One region of the Streptomyces sp. NPDC048462 genome, then DNA from elsewhere that is predicted to be linked to it. Evidence: riboswitches for the same ligand, from Rfam matches in the RefSeq annotation. Region 1 holds a riboswitch; the other holds the start of a gene.

Region 1 (5,259 bases):
ACGCACTCGGGACGGTCTGCGCGGCCATCCCGATCGCGGCCGGTTTCACGGCAGCGGCGATGGCCATTTCGGTACCCCTGGATCAGGAAGAACGGTTGCTCCCCGCAGTCGAACGACTACGTGGCGAAGTGGCCAGCCTCTTGCGTTCGTTCGTGTTCTCTATCAGTATCTGAAAAATCACTCCTTGTGATCTGCTATCGCGTGCACCACGATGGCGTCAATAGGGCCATGGGGGATCATTCCTGGCCAGATTCATCTACTGCGGGGTTGAACGATGCGCGAGTCGGTTCAAGCTGAGGTCATGATGAGCTTCCTCGTCTCCGAGGAGCTCTCATTCCGTATCCCGGTGGAGCTCCGGTACGAAGTGTGCGATCCGTACGCGATCCGGATGACCTTCCATCTCCCCGGCGATGCCCCCGTCACCTGGGCTTTTGGCCGTGAGCTGCTGCTCGACGGCCTGAACAGCCCCAGTGGTGACGGCGACGTACACATCGGGCCGACCGAGCCCGAAGGACTGTGCGACGTCCACATCCGGCTCCAGGTGGGGGCGGACCGCGCCCTCTTCAGGGCGGGTACAGCACCTCTTGTGGCCTTTCTCGACCGGACGGACAAGCTCGTCCCGCTCGGCCAGGAGTGCACGCTGGGTGACTTCGAGGGCAATCTGGAAGAGGCATTGGGGCGAATTCTGGCCGAGGAACAGAACGCCGGCTGACGGGGAACCGCCTCTCCGGCCCCTGGTGCCGGTCGAACACCACACCTGCCGAACGGGTGAATCACTCTCCGTGTGCAACTGTTCAGGCCTTCGCCCGTCGCCGGCGTCCTCTGCCACTCCGTACGGGTGCCGAAGCTTCGGCTTCCGCGCCGACCCCCGTACGGTCCGCGGAGACGACCAGTGCCGCGAGCGCGGTGGTCACCGGCACCGAGGCGACCAGCCCGATCGAGCCGACCAGCGTCCGCACGATCTCCTCCGCCACCAGCTCGCTGTTGGCCACCGTGCCCACGCTGCTCTGGGCGATCGAGAACAGCAGCAGCAGCGGAAGCGCGGCGCCCGCATAGGCGAGCACCAGGGTGTTGACCACCGAGGCGATGTGATCCCTTCCGATTCTGATACCTGCCCGGTAAAGCTGCTTCGCACTCATCGTCGGGTCCGCCTGGTGCAGTTCCCAGACGGCCGAGGTCTGGGTGACCGTCACATCGTCGAGCACGCCCAGGGAACCGATGATGACGCCGGCCAGAAGCAGACCGCTCATGTCGATGTGCGGATACAGGCCGTGGATGAGGCCCGTACTGTCGTCGGTGTTCCCGCTCAGGCTCGCCCAGCCGATGAAGAGTGAGCCGAGCAGCCCGATCAGCAGCAGTGAGATCAGGGTGCCGATGACCGCGACCGAGGTGCGGGCGGTCAGCCCGTGGCAGATGTAGAGGGCGATCAGCATGATGGCGCCGGCCCCGACCACCGCCACGACCAGCGGATTCGAGCCCTGCAGAATGGCCGGAAGGATGAACAGGGTCAGCACGGCGAACGACAGGGCGAGCGCCACCAGCGCCATGACCCCGCGCAGTCTGCCCACCACGACCACCGCGACGGCGAAGATCCCGGCCAGCAGCGCCATCGGGAACTTCCGGTTCACGTCCGTCACGGAGTACTGGAGGTCGTGGGGCGCGTCGGGGGCGTACGCGACGACGACTTCCTGCCCCTCCCGGAGCTGTCGCGGAGCGCCTGGCTGGATCACCTCGATGAAGGCGCGCCCCTTGTCCTCGCCGCTTGTGACCTCGACCGTGGCCTTCTCGCAGTCCGCGGCCCCGCCGCCACCGGTGGCCGGGTCCTTGGCGGACGGGGTCTCGCCGTCGACGGGCAGCTGGGCCGCGTTCACGTCCTTGCAGTCGACCTTGTCGATGTTCACCACCTTGGCCTGCTGGGTCTGCCGGTCGAAACCGACACCGGTGCGCTCGTGCGCCGGCGCACCACCGGGCCAGAGCACCACGAGACCGACGGCGACCGCGGCCGCGAACGGGATCAGTACGGCGGCGATCACCTTGCGCAGGTGCTTGGACACGGGTGCGGCGGGTCCGTGCGAGTGCGTGTGGGCGTGCTGATGGGACGGCTGCTCGGGAACGATATGGGGGGACGTCACCGGCCGATCATCGCAAGACGAGCGGGGCCCACTGTTCAGCACACCCGTGAGGGCGTTAGCGTGGTGGCACCTTTGCACACGCGGGAGCTCGGAGCACCGGGCTGAGAGGGCGCTGATCTCCGTACGTCCGTACGGGACAAGCTGCGCCGACCGCCGAACCTGTTACCGGGTAATGCCGGCGTAGGGAGTAGGTCTCATGACCACAGCGGACGCACGTATGCCTGCCTCGAATCAGAGCGACGAGGCCGGGAAGTCCATCGGCTGGCACAAGGGGTACGTCCAGGGCTCGCGCCCGGACCTCCGGGTGCCGGTCCGTCAGGTGCACCTCAGCAACGGCAAGGACGTGACGCTCTACGACACGTCGGGGCCGTACACAGATCCGGGTATCGACACCGATGTCCGCCGCGGACTCGCGCCGTTGCGCGAGAACTGGATCATCGCCCGCGGCGACACCGAGGAGTACGCGGGCCGGGCCGCCCGTCCCGAGGACGACGGGATCAAGCACACCTCGCCGCGCGGCGGGCTGCGCAATCTGGACGCGGTCTTCCCCGGCCGCCCGCGCCAGCCGCGGCGCAGCCGGGACGGGAGCCCGGTGACCCAGCTCGGGTACGCCCGACGCGGCGAGATCACCCCGGAGATGGAGTACGTGGCGATCCGGGAGAACGTCGCGCCCGAGGTGGTGCGCGAGGAGATCGCCGCGGGCCGGGCCGTGCTGCCGGCCAACGTCAACCACCCGGAGATCGAGCCGATGATCATCGGCAAGCGGTTCCTGGTGAAGGTGAACGCCAACATCGGCAACTCCGCGGTGACGTCCTCCATCGAGGAGGAGGTGGACAAGATGACCTGGGCGACCAAGTGGGGCGCCGACACGGTCATGGACCTTTCCACCGGGCGCAACATCCACACCACCCGTGAGTGGGTACTTCGCAACTCCCCCGTGCCGATCGGCACCGTGCCCCTCTACCAGGCCCTCGAGAAGGTCGACGGCAGGGCGGAGGAGCTGACTTGGGAGATCTACAAGGACACCGTGATCGAGCAGGCCGAGCAGGGCGTCGACTACATGACGGTCCACGCCGGCGTGCGCCTGCCGTACGTGCCGCTGACCGCCCGCCGCAAGACCGGCATCGTCTCCCGGGGAGGCTCGATCATGGCGGCCTGGTGCCTCGCGCACCACAAGGAGTCGTTCCTGTACGAGCACTTCGAGGAGCTCTGCACGATCCTCGCCTCGTACGACGTGACGTACTCGCTGGGTGACGGGCTGCGGCCCGGATCGATCGCGGACGCCAACGACGAGGCGCAGTTCGCCGAACTGCGCACGCTCGGCGAACTGAACACGGTTGCCAAGCGGCTAGGCGTCCAGACGATGATCGAGGGTCCCGGGCACGTCCCGATGCACAAGATCAAGGAGAACATCGACCTCCAGCAGGAGATCTGCGAGGAGGCGCCGTTCTACACGCTCGGCCCGCTGACCACCGATGTCGCTCCGGCGTACGACCACATCACCTCGGGCATCGGCGCGGCGATGATCGCCTGGTGGGGGACGGCGATGCTCTGTTACGTCACACCCAAGGAGCACCTCGGCCTGCCCAACCGGGACGATGTGAAGACCGGCGTGATCACCTACCGGATCGCGGCCCATGCGGCGGACCTCGCCAAGGGGCACCCGGGGGCGCAGGAGTGGGACGACGCGCTGTCGGACGCCCGGTTCGAGTTCCGGTGGGAGGACCAGTTCAACCTGGCACTCGACCCGGACACGGCACGGGAGTTCCATGACGAGACGCTGCCGGCCGAGCCGGCGAAGACGGCGCACTTCTGCTCGATGTGCGGTCCGAAGTTCTGCTCCATGAAGATCAGCAGGAGCATCACCGAGCAGTTCGCCCCCGACCTGGTCGCCTCGGCCTCGGACGAGGAGATCGAGGCGGGGATGCTGGAGAAGTCCAAGGAGTTCGCGGCGAGCGGGAACCGGGTGTACCTGCCGCTGGCGGACTGACGCTCACCGGTGGGCGTCCCGCGCCCCCGACCGGTTCTGCCAGGTCGGGGGCCCGGGCCGGGGGCGTGGGACGGTGGCGTGGGTCGGTGGCGCGGCACGTCCGTGCCCCCGGCCGGTCCGCGCAATGGCCTGATCAAGGACGCGGTGAGCGTGCGTCAGGCTTCGGAGTCCGGGTGGTCAGCCACGCCGAACGGGTTGTCGATGACGTATCGCCAGAACCCGTCCTCCCCGCGGCGGGCGATGTCCGTCGCCGTGCCCGCGATACGGACGTCGCTTCCGTCGGCGGCGACTCCTTCGACGAGCCAGTCCACGATCAGGAGCGCGATGCCGCCCGCCTGGTACGTCCGGCGTGGAGTCACCCTGATCGGGACCCGCAGCGCGAGGAACTCGCCGTTGGCGCGGAGCCGCTGCGACCCCGTCGTCGGTTCGCCGGGGCGCGGTACGAAGACCGAGCCGGGCTCGTACACGAGGTCGAGGATCTCGGGGTCGAACGTGTTGAACGCCCGCGCGAGGGCGTGCGGATGCCCGGCGGCATCCGTGGCGAGCTGCACACTGGTGGAATGCGTCATACCTTCAGACAACAGTCCGTTGACGTGGGTCACCAAGCGGAAACCCTCGCGGGGCCGGATCGCGGACTGGCGCCGACCGAGCGCGGCCGCACCAGCCGTCCCGATCCGGGCTGTCCCGTCGAGGTGGCGCTCGCAGCGGTCTCCGGGCGCTGGACGACGCTCGTCCTGCGGGAACTCATGGGCGGCCCGCTCGGATTCACGGACCTGCGGGAACGGCTGCCGCAGCTTTCGGCGAAGGTGCTGAGCCAGCGGCTCCGGGAGCTCCGGGACGGCGGTCTGGTGTCGGCGGAGCGACTGCGCGGTTTTCCGGTGCGTACTCGATACGCGCTGACGGACGGGGGACGGACGCTGCGGCCCTTGCTGATCGAGCTCTACGCCACCGGTGAGGCCCTGCTGGGGCTGAGTGCCGGCCGTGAAGGGGAACCGCAGAGCTCCTGACCGTGCCTCGCGCCGGGACCCGGACGCGGCCCGGTCAGTCCATCTCGTGTTCCGGCCCGCCGAAGTCGGGGCTGGTGAAGTCCGGGCTGGTGAAGGTCGGCCGGGGCGCGGCCGCCGGCCCGTCGTCCGG
Region 2 (5,259 bases), on a different contig from region 1:
TCGGGCACCTGCACGATCTCCGGTCCGCGCGAGACGACGAGTTCCACCGAGCCGTTGCCCCGGATGCGGGCGGCCGACTTCGGGTCGCTGTCGATCACCTTGCCGCGGTCGACGGTGTCGCTGTAGGCGCGCTCGACGCCCTTCAGTTCGAGACCGGCGTCCGACAGCCGCCCCTTGGCCGCCTTCTCGCTCTGGCCGAGGAGCGAGGGGACATGGGTGAACTGTCCGGAGTTGATGTACCAGACGCCGCCGCCGACCCCCAGGACCAGCAGCACCGCGATGACCGCCGCGATCATGCCGCGCCGCGGTCCGCCCAGGAGCCCGGCCCGGCGGGCGGGCCGCTCCGGCGGCAGCGGCGGGGGCATCTCCAGCCGGCTGGTGTGGTGCGCGGTGCCCTGGCCGGCCGGCAGCACCCGGTGGATCACGCTCGTACGGTCCTCGGCGGCGTCGCGCGCCTCGGCCAGGGCCTGCGGCGGTAGGGCGTCCAGCTGGGCGTCGGTGAGGCCGGAGCGGGCCGTGCGGGACTCGGCGAGCAGCGCCACCGCGTCGAACGGCCGCACCTCGGGGTCCCGTGCGGTGGCGCTCGCCACCAGCCGGTCGAGCCCGGACGGGAGACCGGGGACGAGGGCGGAGGGGGCCGGGACGTCCTCGTTCAGATGCTGGTAGATGACCTGGGCGGGGGATTCCCCGGTGTGCGGCTTGGCGCCGGTGAGCATCTCGTACAGCACCACACCGCACGCGTAGACGTCGGCGCGGGTGTCCGCGGTGCCGCGCTCGATCTGCTCGGGGGCGAGATAGGAGACGGTGCCCAGGATCGACCCGGTGGTGTTGGTGACCGTGCCCACGGCCCGCACCAGGCCGAAGTCCGCGACCTTGACCCGGCCGTCGTCGCCTATGAGCACGTTCTCCGGCTTCATGTCCCGGTGGACGAAGCCCGCCCGGTGCGCGGCGCCGAGCGCGGCGAGCACCGGCTCCAGGATGTCCAGAGCGGCCCGGGGCTGCAGCGCCCCCCGCTCGCGCAGCACATCGCGCAGCGTGCAGCCCGCGACGTACTCCATCGCCAGGTAGACGTACTGCTCCTGGGCCCCCTGGTCGAACACCCCGACCACGTTGGGGTGCGCGAGCCCCGCCACCGACTTGGCCTCGCGGATGAAGCGCTCGACGAACGAGGCGTCGGTCGCGAGCGCCGGGTGCATCACCTTGAGGGCGAGCACCCGGTCGAGGCGGGTGTCCATGGCCCGGTAGACCGTGGCCATGCCGCCCACGGCGATGCGCGCATCGACGCGGTAGCGGCCGTCGAGCAGCTGCCCGACGAGAGGGTCCTGGAGGGTCGTATCCACGCAGCGAGTCTACGAGCCGCCACGGACACCGCCGACTGCCCGGGGCGATCCCGGAGCCGTACTGCAGCCGAGTCGTGACAGGGACACGCGATCCGCGGCCGCCTCGGCTCCGGGAACGCCCGGATCAGAACGCCGGGCGCTCCGGATCGAGCGCCGCACGCCCCGCCACCGGCGACGATGCCTCGGCGAAGTGGCGGCGCGGGATGCGGCCCGCGCGGTACGCGAGCCGCCCGCCCGCCACCGCGTGCCGCATCGCGGCGGCCATCAGCTCGGGCTCCTGGGCCCGGGTCACCGCCGAGGCGAGCATCACAGCCGCGCACCCGAGCTCCATGGCGAACGCCGCGTCCGAAGCCGTCCCGGCGCCCGCGTCCAGGATCACCGGGACCCGGGCCCGCTCGGTGATCAGCTGGAAGTTGTGCGGGTTGCGGATACCGAGCCCCGAACCGATGGGGGAGCCGAGCGGCATGACCGCCGCGCACCCCACGTCCTCCAGTTTCCGGGCGAGCACCGGGTCGTCGTTGGTGTACGGCAGCACGGTGAAACCGTCGTCCACCAGGATCTCCGCGGCGTCCAGCAGCTCGACCGGGTCGGGCAGCAGGGTGCGCTCGTCGGCCACCACCTCCAGCTTGACCCAGTCCGTGCCGAGCGCCTCGCGGGCCAGGCGGGCGGTGAGCACGGCCTCGCCCGCCGTGAAGCAGCCCGCGGTGTTCGGCAGGACGCGGATGGAGAGCTTCTCCAGCACCGAGAGCACGGAACCCCGCACGGTCGGGTCCAGGCGGCGCATCGCGACGGTGGTCAGCTCGGTGCCGGATGCGGTCAGCGAGCGCTCCAGCACGTCGAGGCCGGCCGCCCCGCCCGTCCCCATGATCAGCCGGGAGCCGAAGACGGTGTCCCCGAGGGTGAAGAGGTCGTCGGACACGGTCAGCCTCCCTGGACAGCGGTCAGGACCTCGACCCGGTCGCCGTCGGTGAGCGTCGCGGCGGACCACTGCCCGCGCGGTACGACGGTCTCGTTGAGCGCCGCCGCGACACCCGACGGCGCTGGGGTCAGGGTCGCGACGAGGGCGTCCAGGGTGGTGCCCCCGGCGACGGTGACGGCCTCGCCGTTCACGGAGACGGCCAGGGAAGTGGGCGCGGTCATGCGTGCTGCTCCTGTCGGACGGGGGCGGCGGCCGGGAAGCGGCCGGGGGAGAAGGGGCGGGCCACCTCGGGCAGCTCGCCGTCGGCCAGCAGCTGCGCCATGGCGTCACCGGTGACCGGGGTGAGGAGCACCCCGTTGCGGTGGTGGCCGGTGGCGAGGTGGAGGCCGGGCAGCGCGGTGCGGCCGAGCAGCGGGGCGTTGTCGGGGGAGGCGGGGCGCAGACCGGCCCGGGTCTCGGTGAGCGGCAGTTCGGTGATGCCGGGCACCAGCTCGTGGGCGTCGCGCAGCAGCTCGTACACCCCACCGGCCGTGACGGTGGTGTCCCAGCCCATCTCCTCGCTGGTGGCGCCGACCACCAGCTCGCCGTTCTCGCGCGGTACGAGATAGACGTGGCTGCCGCGCACCACGGCCCGCACGGTGCGGCTGAGGAAGGGGGCGTACGCGGTGGGTACGGTCAGCCGCAGCACCTGGCCCTTGACCGGGCGGACCGGCGGCAGGACCTGATCGGGCACGCCCGCGAGCCGGCCGCTGAAGCTGCCGGCGGCGAGCACGACCTGATCGGCGGCCGGCTCCGAACCGTCGGCCAGCACGGCCCCGGTCGCCCGGTCGCGCACCACGCGGAGCCGTTCGGCCCGCTGCCGGTGGAAGACGACCCCGGCCCGCTCGCACGCCGTCAGCAGCGCGGCGGCCAGCCGGCGCGGGTCGACCTGGTGGTCGCCGTCGACCCGGAGGCCGCCGCGTACGCCCGGCGCGAGCATCGGTTCCAGACGCCGGCACTCGCGGCCGGTCAGCCACTCCGACTCCAGCCCGGAGCGGCGCTGCAGCTCGTGCAGCTCCCGCAGATGGGCGCGGTCGTCGGTGTCCAGCGCGACGGCCAGGGTGCCGCAGGCGCGGAAGCCGATGTCCTGCCCGCTCGCCGCCTCCAGCTCGGCCGCGAACGCCGGATAGCGCGCGGCGGAGGCGACGTTGAGCCCCAGCAGCATCTCCTCGCCGTAGTGCAGTTCGGTGACGGCGGCCAGCATCCCGGCCGCGACCCGGGCGGCGCCGCCGCCCGGGTCGGGGTCGGCGACGGCGGTCGACAGACCGCGCTGCGCGGCCCGCCAGGCGGTCACCAGGCCGATGATCCCGCCCCCGATGACGAGGACGTCGGACCCGCTCGCGCGGTGGACAGGCATGGGCATCCAGCCCCTCCCTTCGCCGGCATGACCCGGATCAGGTTCGTACGGTCGGAGGCCGTCCAGCCTCCCTCTCAGCCCGGTGCGTCCGGGCTCCCGCGAGTCTTTTACGTGGGCCACCCTAGACCCCGCCCCCCGCACCGGGTAAAGCAGGAGGGCGGCGGTACGGGGGCGGCGAGGAACCCCTTTCCTGACGGGCCGTCAGTTGATTAAGGTGGTCGGGTGAACGAGCAGCAGCGGGCGGAGCGACCGGAACGGCAGTCGGAGCGGGCCGGGCGGCGGGTGGTCGTCGTCGGTGCGGGCATGGCGGGCGTGCAGACGGCGGTGGCCCTGCGGGAGCAGGGCTTCACCGGCGCGCTCACCCTCATCGGCGCCGAACCCCACCAGCCCTACGACCGCCCACCGCTGTCCAAGGCGGTGCTGCTCGGCAAGGCCGAGGAATCCGCCTTCGACATCGACTTCGAGACACTCGGCATCGGGCTCCGGCTGGGCGTCGAGGTCGCGGGCCTGCGCGCCGCCGACCACGAACTGGACACCTCCGACGGGCCCGTCCCCTACGACGTCCTGGTCGTCGCCACCGGCGCGGAACCCGTCGTGCTGCCCGGCTCCGAGGGTGTGCCCGGCGTCCATCTGCTGCGCACCCTGGACGACGCGGCGCGGCTGCGGCCCGTCCTGGAGGCCCGGCACGCCGTCGTGGTCGTCGGCGCGGGCTGGATCGGCGCCGAGTTCGCCACCGCGGCCCGCGCCGCAGGCTGCGAGGTCACCGTCGTCGAGGCCGCCGCCCGGCCCCTGGCGGGCGCCCTGCCCGCCGAGGTCGCCGCCCCGATGGCCGCCTGGTACGCGCAGAGCGGCGCCGAACTCCTCACCGGGGCGCGGGTGGCCCGCGTCGAGCCCGGCCGGGTGGTCCTGGCGGACGGCCGCGCCCTCCCGGCCGACGCCGTCGTCGTCGGGATCGGCGCACGGCCCGCCACCGGCTGGCTCGCCGGCTCCGGCGTCGAGCTCGGGCCCGACGGATCGGTGACCGCCGACGCGGCGCTGCGCACCTCGCTGCCCGACGTGTACGCCGTGGGGGACTGTGCCTCCTTCCCCTCCGCGCGCTACGGGGCGCGGCTGCTGGTCCACCACTGGGACAACGCGCTGCAGGGCCCGCGGACCGCGGCCGCCCACATCATCGGGGCGGCGGGGGAGGGCGGTGAGGAGTCGCCCGCCTACGATCCCGTGCCCTATTTCTGGTCCGAGCAGTTCGGCCGGTTCGTGCAGTACGCGGGCCACCACGACGGCGCGGACACCCTGCTGTGGCGCGGTGATCCGGCCGGCCCCGCCTGGTCCGTGTGCTGGCTGCGGGACGGCGTGCTGGTCGCGGTGCTCTCCGTCGGCCGGCCGCGCGACCTGATCCAGGGGCGCAGGCTCATCGAGGCCGGCACACGGCTCGACCCGGAGCGGGCCGGCGACGCCTCCGTGCCGCTGAAGTCGGCCCTGCCCCGGTAGCCGGGCCTCCTCCGGGGGGCGCGGGGCCCTGAAGGGCGGAGTCCGGGTATCGGCTGTCAGCCCGGGATGGCAGGCTTGTCCCGTGACCGAGATTGACGCAAAGATCGATGCTCTCG

The links. A riboswitch is a leader RNA that binds a small molecule or an ion and turns the genes downstream of it on or off. The one in region 1 is predicted to bind thiamine pyrophosphate.
Region 2: another riboswitch for thiamine pyrophosphate. It lies ahead of thiO (glycine oxidase ThiO); the one in region 1 lies ahead of thiC (phosphomethylpyrimidine synthase ThiC).

Annotation. Positions count from the first base shown of each region.
Region 1 is NZ_JBICXG010000017.1:15,273-20,531, reverse strand. Features, by position in the region: gene ACGFU6_RS25805 (IclR family transcriptional regulator) at 1-173, shown strand, start outside; gene ACGFU6_RS25800 (SsgA family sporulation/cell division regulator) at 275-712, shown strand; gene ACGFU6_RS25795 (YibE/F family protein) at 795-2,132, opposite strand; TPP riboswitch at 2,203-2,336, shown strand; gene thiC (phosphomethylpyrimidine synthase ThiC) at 2,329-4,122, shown strand; gene ACGFU6_RS25785 (YybH family protein) at 4,278-4,691, opposite strand; gene ACGFU6_RS25780 (winged helix-turn-helix transcriptional regulator) at 4,716-5,129, shown strand; gene ACGFU6_RS25775 (hypothetical protein) at 5,164-5,259, opposite strand, start outside.
Region 2 is NZ_JBICXG010000005.1:394,191-399,449, forward strand. Features, by position in the region: gene pknB (Stk1 family PASTA domain-containing Ser/Thr kinase) at 1-1,340, opposite strand, end outside; gene ACGFU6_RS12710 (thiazole synthase) at 1,465-2,259, opposite strand; gene thiS (sulfur carrier protein ThiS) at 2,262-2,480, opposite strand; gene thiO (glycine oxidase ThiO) at 2,477-3,655, opposite strand; TPP riboswitch at 3,653-3,765, opposite strand; gene ACGFU6_RS12725 (NAD(P)/FAD-dependent oxidoreductase) at 3,959-5,143, shown strand; gene ACGFU6_RS12730 (Rv2175c family DNA-binding protein) at 5,226-5,259, shown strand, end outside.